Regions from separate parts of the Plantactinospora solaniradicis genome, predicted to be linked through region 1. Evidence: riboswitches for the same ligand, from Rfam matches in the RefSeq annotation. Region 1 holds a riboswitch; the other holds the start of a gene.

Region 1 (4,482 bases):
GCCAGCTCCGTACCGCGTCAGGCTCCCAGTCGGCAACCTCGTCGAGAGGCTGCCCGGTCCAGCGCCCGTAGTCGCAGTCGGCCAGCGCCGGTTCCAGGGTGGGTTGCAGACCCAGCGCGTACGCGGTCTGCAATCCCGCCACCGCCGGGGTGCTCAGGCAGACGTCGATCCGCCCGAGCAGCCCTCTGCCGTCCGGGCTGGCCGGCGCGAGTGCGAGAGCGGCCCGGCTGCCCCCCTCGTCCAGGGGTTCGGCGCCGCCGCCGAAGACCGCGCGCCGGATCGCGGCGGTGTGGGCGTGCGCGACCAATAGGAGGCTGGTCGCGGTCACACTCACGGTCGGGCGGGGGCGTCGACGCCGTCCCTCGCCTCGTCGGTGTCCGTCGCTCCGCCGCCGGCCGACCGCTCGGTGGCCGGACGCCGATCCCGGCCGCTCCAATCCAACAGCGCCGCGAACAGCAGCCCGATGCCGGTCCAGAGCACCACCTGGGTGCCGAGGGAGGCCAGCCGGAAGTTCCACAGCAGGGTGGCCGGGAAGTCGTCCGGCACCTCGTGGAACGACGGCAGCACGATGTAGGCGACCGCCGTGACGAGCAGGAACCCGCCGACCGCCGCCGCCGCGCGCTGCCAGTCCGGCGCGCCCGGCCGCAGCGCCCGGTAGCCGAGGGCGCCGGCCCAGACGGCCACCAGACCGAGCACCACCAGCAGCAGATAGCTGCCGGTCCGCTGGTTGATGGTGTCGGGGTTGCCGACCGCCGGTGGATTCGCCGGATACTTCAGGAACGGTACGACCACCGCGCCGAGCAGCGCGCCGCCGGCCATCAGCAGCGCCGCCCGGCCGTCGTCCCGGGTACGCAGCCGGCGGCGCAGCAGGACGTACGCCGTGGCCAGCAGACCGCCCATGGCGACGCCGAACAGTCCGGTGGCCAGGAACAGGCCGGCACGTTGGCCGTCCCGGCTGACCAGTTCGTCCTCGTGGTGGTCCTCGCCCGTGGTGGGCTCGGCGTGGGTCGCCTGTTCCTCGATGGCGATCGCCGCGTCGATCCGCGGTTCACCGGCGAAGTAGGCGAAGGTCCCGGCGATCAGACCGGCGACCAGGCCTGCGAGCAGGCCACGCAGTAGTACGGACAGGAAGCTCGGCACCGGGTACGCGGCGGTCAGTGGCAGGGAACGCCGAGGAGGTGCCGGCCGTCGTGCATCAGCTCGTGCAGGTACATGCCGCTCTGGGAGACGGCGCCCTGGTCGAACGCGACCAGGTAGGTCAGCAGCGAGAGAACGGCGACGACGGCGAGTGCCAGCCAGAGCAGGCGGGCGGAGATCGCGGGGTGGGCCAGGGTACGGGCCGGAGTAGAGCTAGAGCTGGACATGCGCGGTAGAACCTCCTTGGGGATGACGCGTCCCCTTCGACAGGCTGCGACGACCGAGCGTCCTGGCTCGCGGGCCCGAGTTACGTCGGGACCGCTCACAGTGGCGCGACCGCTCCGGATTCTCACCGGCTTCCCTCGCGACGCCGCAGATGGCGAGTTGACGGTATCGGCGCCGTACCCTGCGGTCAACCGGACGGCGTCCCGACCGAATGCTGCCCGGGGGTTCCCGCCGCGCGGTCCGAGGGCGTGGCGGAGAGCATGGTGTCGGAGGTCACCGGCGGGTGGGCGCGCTTGTCGCCCCTCCACGCGGCCGCTACCGTCGCGCCGTGACGACCCGTGTGCTGCTGCTCGGGGGCACGGCCGAGGCGAGAGAACTTGCCGCCGCCCTGGTCGGCCGCCCCGACACCGTCGTGGTCTCCTCACTGGCCGGTCGGGTCGCCAATCCCCGGCTGCCGGTCGGCGAAGTCCGGATCGGCGGGTTCGGTGGCGTGGACGGCCTCACCCGATGGCTGGTCGAACACCGGGTCGACGCGCTGATCGACGCGACCCACCCGTACGCGGAACGGATCAGGTCCTCGGCGGTCCGGGCGGCGGAGGCGACCGGGGCGCCACACCTGCGGTTGGAGCGTCCCGGCTGGACGAGCGGGCCCGGGGACCGGTGGCACCGGGTGCCGCACCTCGCCGCAGCGGCGGATCTGGTGCCCCGGCTGGGTGGTCGGGCCTTCGTCACCACCGGCCGGCAGGGACTGGACGCCTTCCTTCCGCTGCGGGACACCTGGCTGCTCGTCCGCGTCGTCGACGAACCGCAGACGCCGCTGCCCGGCAACGTCTCGGTGATCCGGGACCGTGGCCCGTACCAGGTGGCGGCGGAGACGGCGCTCATGACGGCGAACCGGATCGACGTACTGGTCACCAAGGACAGCGGCGGCTCGTACACCAGGGCGAAGCTCACCGCCGCCCGTGACCTCGGCCTGCCCGTGGTGATGGTCGACCGGCCGTCGGCGGTGGCCGTACCGGCGAAGGTGTCGGAGATCGGCGCGGCGCTGGCCTGGCTGGAGACCGCACTGCCCAGCGGTGGCACCACCGCCCACCGGTGAGGATCAGCCCGGGTACGTCCTGGGCGTCCAGACCACGGTCGAGCCGTCCGCGCGCCGGTCCAGTCGGGTGGTCGACGAGCCGACGATCAACAGGCAGCGCATGTCCACCTCTTCCGGGTCTAGTTTGGACAGTTCCACGACGGTCACCCGCTCCCCCGGCCGGCCGACGTCCCGGGCGATGACCACGGGAGTCTCCGCCGACCGGTGCCGCAGCAGGACGTCCCGGGCCGCCGCCACCTGCCACCGGCGGCTCGCGGACGCGGGGTTGTAGAGCGCCAGGACCAGGTCTGCGGCGGCGGCACCGGCCAGCCGCTGTTCGATCACCGCCCACGGCTTGAGCCGGTCGGAGAGCGAGAGCACCGCGAAGTCGTGGCCGAGCGGTGCGCCGATCCGACTCGCCGCCGCCTGCGCCGCGGTCAGGCCCGGCAGGACCCGTACCGGGACCGAGCCGAACCGCTCGTCGGTGGTGGCCACCTCCAGCACCGCCGTGGCCATGGCGAAGACTCCGGGGTCCCCGGAGGAGACCACTGCCACCCGCGCGCCGGCCAGGGCGAGTTCCAGCGCGTGCCGGGCCCGATCGATCTCGACCTGGTTCCCCGAGGTGTGCCGGTGCTGGCCGGGACGGTGCGGCACCCGGTCGACGTACGGGGCGTAGCCCACGAGATGTTCCGCCTCGCGGAGCGCCTGCGCGGTTTCCGGGGTGAGCCACTTCGTCCCGGCGGGACCGAGCCCGACGACGGTCACCTCGCCCGCCGGTCGCTCGGCATCGACACCCGCCGACCCGTCGGTGCCGGCCGCCGCGTCCACACCGGCCGAACCGGCGATGCCAGCCGATCCCGAGACACCCGCCGCCACGGCCGCGCCCGTCGGACTGGTCAGCACCGCCAGGGAGAAGTACGGCACCCCGTCCGGATCCACCTCGGCCAGCGGCAGCTCCCGCCCGGTCCCGGTGGTGGCCCGCTCGACGTACCAGGCGTCGTCGAGCCGTCCGGCGTCGGTGAACGCCGCGCGTACCTGGGGAAAGGTGCGTCCCAGCTTGAGCACGGCGGCGGCGTCGGTGTCGGCCAGCCGGCGGGTCAGTTCGTCGGCGGGCAGGGTTCCGGGCAGCACGGTGAGCACCTCGTCCCGCTCGACCAGTGGCCGGCCCAGGACGGCGGTGGCGGCGCTGATCGAGGTGACCCCCGGCACCACCTCGGCGGGAAACCGGTGTGCCAGTCGTTCGTGCAGGTACATGTACGAGCCGTAGAACATCGGGTCTCCGGCGCAGAGCACCACCACGTCCCGCCCGGCCGACAGGTGTCCGGCGAGCCGTTCCGCGCTGGCGTCGTAGAACTCGGTGATGGCCCCCTCGTAGCCGCCCGGATGGTCGGTGGTCTCGGTGGTGACCGGGTACACCAGCGGCTCCAGCACCTGGCCGTCCGTCAGGTACGGCGCGGCGATGGAACGGGCGATGCTGCGGCCGTGCCGGGCCGAGTAGTAGGCGACGACGTCGGCGGCGGCGATCACCCGGGCCGCCTTGACGGTCAGCAGTTCGGGGTCGCCCGGTCCGACGCCGACCCCCCGGAGCGTGCCCGGTTCCGCGTGGCTGTTCATTCGACCTCGTTCGCGATGGCGTTGACCGCGGCGGCGGTCATCGCGCTGCCGCCCCGTCGACCGTGCACCACCAGGTACGGAATGCCGGCATCGTGTGCGGCCAGGGCCCGCTTCGACTCGGCCGCCCCGATGAAGCCCACCGGAACACCGATGATCGCCGCCGGACGGGCGGCACCCTCGTCGATCATCTCCAGCAGCCGGAACAGCGCGGTAGGGGCGTTGCCGATCGCCACCACGGCACCGGCCAGCCGATCCCGCCACAGCTCCAGCGCGGCGGCGCTCCGCGTCGTGCCGAGCCGCTGGGCCAGGCCGGGTACGGCGGGATCGCGCAGCGAGCAGAGCACCTGGTTGCCGCTGGGCAGCCGGGCCCGGGTGATGCCGGAGGCGACCATCGCCGCGTCACAGAGGATCGGCGCGCCGCTCCGCAA
Region 2 (4,482 bases), on a different contig from region 1:
TCCGCCGGAAGCTCCTCGATGCCCTGCACCGAGCCGTCGGCCCGCTTGATCGCGGTCCGGATCTGTTCGGTCCACAATCCACGTGCCTTCAACTCCGCTACCAGGGCGGCGTTGATCTGGAGGAACTCGCCGCTGAGCGTTTCCCGCTTGAACAGGTTGGACACCTGCGGCTCGATGCACTCGTAGCAGCCGGCGATCGAGGCGATGGTGGCGGTGGGGGCGATCGCCACCAGCAGGGAGTTGCGTAGGCCGTGCGCCGCGATCCGCTGCCGCAGCGCGGCCCAACGCTCCGACTGGGTGCCGGAAACGCCCCACAGGTCTGGCTGGAGCTGACCGGCCGCCGCCCGGGTCGACGGGTACGCCGGATGCGCACCGAACCGCTCGGCCAGGTCGGCCGAGGTCTCCAGGGCGGTCAGGTAGATCTCCTCGGCGATCCTGGTCGACAGTTCCACCGCCGGTGCCGAGTCGAAGGGCATCCGGAGTGCGAAGAAGACGTCCTGGAGCCCCATCACGCCGAGCCCGACCGGGCGCCAGCGCGGATTGCTCGCCGCTGCCTCCGTACTCGGGTAGTAGTTGATGTCGATCACCCGGTCGAGGAACGTCACGGCGGTCCGGACGGTGTCGCGCAGCCGCGCCCAGTCGATGCCGTCGTCGGCCCCGTCGGCACCGGTGGCGGTCAGCAGGTGGGCGGCCAGGTTGATCGAGCCGAGATTGCACACGGCGGTCTCGGTGTCGCTGGACACCTCGATGATCTCCGTGCAGAGGTTGGACAGGTGCACGACGTTGCCCGGCTCGGCGGTCTGGTTGCACAGCCGGTTGGACGTGTCCTTGAAGGTCATCCAGCCGTTTCCGGTCTGGGCCAGCGTGCGCATCATCCGGCCGTACAGGTCCCGGGCCTTGACCTGGCGCACGTACCGGCCCTGTTCCTCGGCCGCCCGGTACGCCGCGTCGAACGCCTCGCCCCACAGGTCGGGCAGTTCCGGCACCTCGTCCGGATCGAACAGTGACCACGTCCCGTCCGCCTCGACCCGTCGCATGAACTCGTCCGGGATCCAGTTGGCCAGGTTCAGATTGTGGGTACGCCGGGCATCCTCGCCCGTGTTGTCCCGCAGTTGCAGGAACTCCTCGATGTCGGGATGCCACGGCTCCAGGTAGGCGCAGGCCGCGCCCTTGCGCCGGCCGCCCTGGTTGACCGCCGCCACCGACGAGTCCAGAGTGCGCAGGAACGGCACGATCCCGTTGGACTGACCGTTGGTGCCCCGGATCAGCGCGCCGCGCGAGCGCACCCGGGACCAGGCGATGCCGATCCCTCCGGCGAACTTCGACAGGTGCGCCACCTGGGCGTACCGCTCGTAGATCGAGGTGAGTTCGTCGCGCGGCGAGTCGACCAGGTAACAGGACGACATCTGAGTGTGCCGGGTGCCGGAGTTGAACAGCGTCGGCGAACTGGGCAGGTACGCGAGCGACGCCATCAGCCGGTAGAGGCCGATCGCCTCGCCCGCCGTACGGGACAGGCCACAGGCCACCCGCAGCAGCCAGTACTGCGGCGTCTCCACCACGAGCCGGTCGGTCGGATGCCGCAACAGGTACCGGTCGTAGACCGTACGGAGTCCGAAGTACTCGAACCGCCGGTCGGCGTCCGGATCGACGGCGTCGTCGAGCTTGCGGGCGTTGAGCCGGACGAACTCCGCCGTCTCGTCACCGATCAGCCCGTGCTGGTGACCGAGCCCGATCGCCTGGCTGAACGAGGCGATGCCCTGACCCCGGACCTCCTTGTCGATGTACCCGGCCAGCAGCCGGGCGGCCAACCGGGAGTACTGCGGCTCCTCACCGATCATCCCGGCGGCGGTCTGGATGGACAGCCGATCCAGTTCGGCGGTGCTGGCACCGTCGTACAGGCCGCTGATGGTCCGGGTCGCGACCCGCAGCGGGTCGACGTCGGTCAGGTCGTCCGCCCAGCGTTCCACCGCCCGGACGATCTTGTTGACGTCGACCGGCTCGGTGTCGCCGTTACGTTTACGCACCCGCATCTGGGGACGCCGGGGCGCGGTGCTGGTGTCGTCCCCCGCTCCGGAATCGACCGGCAGGACCTCGGTGACCGTCACAACTCTCTCCTCGCGAGCTCGGTCCGGTTCGGTCCGGGGGCACGCGGAGGACGCCGACGGGCACGCGGCGGCGTACGTCGGTGGCGTCGGCCGTCCCGCGCGGCCTCGAACCGCCGCGCACGGGTCCGTACGCGGCGCGCTGGCAGGTCTTCGGACTCGCGGGCAGGCACGGACGAGCCCGTGTTCTCCTACTGGCCGTCGCTTCCCGGGCGGCCCGGCTTCTGGCCGGACGAACCCAGTGCGTGATGACGGCGGTCGTTCCCACTCACCGCTGCGGGGCAGTCCCGGACTTGCACCGGGTTCCCTCTTGCCTCGACCGCCAACGGATGACGGCGGCCGAACCAGCTGCGGTCAACACCATATATAGGGACGCTCGGAAAGTCACACCCAAGATGTCGTGTCGGCGTGTCGACAACGTCACGGCAGGGGCGATCGGACGACCCCGGAGGGTCGACCGGTCCCGACGCCCGGAACGGGGCGACCGGACCGTCCCGTCGGGACGGGTCGGTCACCCGTACGTCGCCGTCGTCGGTCACATCGCGCGGGCTTGTCCCGTCTGCCCTGGGTGGAACCACGAAGAGTCGCCGACGTCGTCGACCGGGCCGTCGGGTCGGACCGGGCCGACCGGGCGGGCAGGAGACGGGGAGAAGCGATGAACATCCTGATCACGGGAGCGACCGGGCGCCTCGGCCGGGTGCTGACCCCCGAACTGGTGCGCGCCGGGCATGCCGTCCGGGCGACGAGTCGCACCGCACCGGCGGGCGGTCCCGGAATCGACCCGGGCCGGATCGACCCGGGCCGGATCGACTGGGCGCGGGTTGACCTGGCGAGCGGCGAGGGTCTCGGCACGGCGGTCGGCGACATCGACACCGTCGTCCATCTGGCGTCTGCGCCGTACCAGCGGGGCTACACCCGGCGGGTGGACGTGGACGGCACCCGCCGGCTGGTCGAGGCCGCCGGCCGGGCCGGGGTACGGCACCTGGTGTACCTGTCGATCGTCGGCGCCGACCGCGTGCCGTGGCCGTACTTCAAGGCCAAGGTCGAGGCCGAGGCGATCGTGGCGGCCGGGCCGGTGCCCTGGACGGTGCTCCGGGTCACCCAGTTCCACGACCTGCTGGACGAGGCGATGACCAAGCTGGCCCGGTTGCCCGTCCTGCCGGTCGATCCGGAGATCGTCGGGCAACCGGTGGACGTACGCGACGTCGCCGCGCACCTCGTGCGGCGGGTGACGGCCGCCCCCGGCGGCGCGATCGAGGAGTTCGCCGGGCCGGTGGTGGTCGGTTTCGCCGAAGGACTCCGGGACTGGCTCACCGTCCGGCAGGTCCGCCGACCGGTGCTCCGGCTACCCGTGCCGGGCCGGCTGGGTCGGGCCTTTCGCACCGGGGCGCTCACGAGCGCGACCGGAAACCGGGGACGGATCACCTGGCACGACTACCTCGCCGACGGGGGCGGCCGGGTGGATTAGCGCGGCACTCCGGACCCGCCGGTACCCGATTCCGAGCACGGTGGCGACGCCGATCGTCAACGCGTACCACCAGAGGTCACCGTGTCGGGTCGTCAGCTCGCCGAATCGGTTGGCAAGAAATCCGATGAAAACAGGAACAGACAGCCCGGAAACGGACATTACGGCCCATAAGTCCGGGACGAGCGCCGCGTATCCGGCCACGACGACGGCCATCACGACCAACCGGCCCGCGACCTCGCCCGCCGGGAACAGCGCCGCGGCCGCAACCGCGGCGACCACGATCAGCACGCTGCCGATCGCGACGCTGATCCCGGTCGGCGCACGGTCGGCGACCTGTCCGGAAAGACCATCGGAATCGGCAGCCATCACACACACCTCACCCCCGCAGAACGAATGTGTCCGCTCGATGTCAACCACGGCGGCGCCGTCGGCCAACCCTGGTTGACGCGTTCACTACGGCGGCGGCCGGATTCTTCACACCCCGACGGCGCCGGGGTCGAAGCCGAGGTCGCGACGGGTCCGTTTCCGGAGCTGGCGACCCCGGGACAGGGTGCCGGAGCCCGGACGAGCGGGCGGCGTATGGGCCGCGTGCGGGAAAGCGTCGCAGCCGTATCGGGCCCGTCAACGGTGCTGGCGGATCGCCGTCCGGCGCGCCACCGTCGGTCTCGTGACAACGAATGAACCGGAGTCGCTCTCCGCCGTCCAGGCCCTGGTGTTCGTCCGGTTACCCGGACCCGACCGGGCGGGGTTCCGGCGGTTCCTGACCGGCGAGCCGTCCGTCAGGGCCGCCTGGCAGGTCGTCGGTGACATCGACCTCGTACTGCACGTCTCGTGTCGGGACCTGCCCGAACTGGACCGGCTGATCACCACCATGCGGATCCGGGGCGGAGCGAGCGCCACCAGCACTCACCT

What was found. Region 1 has a riboswitch for cobalamin ahead of ACFP2T_RS32035 (CbtB domain-containing protein). Riboswitches for the same ligand answer to the same signal wherever they lie in the genome.
Region 2: linked by a shared signal. The riboswitch ahead of ACFP2T_RS07540 (ribonucleoside-diphosphate reductase subunit alpha) and the one ahead of ACFP2T_RS32035 (CbtB domain-containing protein) in region 1 are both predicted to bind cobalamin.

The regions. Positions count from the first base shown of each region.
Region 1 is NZ_JBHSPR010000037.1:115,882-120,363, forward strand. It holds gene ACFP2T_RS32025 (histidine phosphatase family protein) at 1-328, opposite strand, end outside; gene ACFP2T_RS32030 (CbtA family protein) at 331-1,140, opposite strand; gene ACFP2T_RS32035 (CbtB domain-containing protein) at 1,155-1,364, opposite strand; cobalamin riboswitch at 1,399-1,550, opposite strand; gene ACFP2T_RS32040 (cobalt-precorrin-6A reductase) at 1,691-2,461, shown strand; gene ACFP2T_RS32045 (precorrin-2 C(20)-methyltransferase) at 2,465-4,054, opposite strand; gene ACFP2T_RS32050 (precorrin-8X methylmutase) at 4,051-4,482, opposite strand, start outside.
Region 2 is NZ_JBHSPR010000007.1:328,901-333,382, forward strand. It holds gene ACFP2T_RS07540 (ribonucleoside-diphosphate reductase subunit alpha) at 1-2,030, opposite strand, end outside; cobalamin riboswitch at 2,230-2,466, opposite strand; gene ACFP2T_RS07545 (SDR family oxidoreductase) at 2,758-3,570, shown strand; gene ACFP2T_RS07550 (Lrp/AsnC family transcriptional regulator) at 4,238-4,482, shown strand, end outside.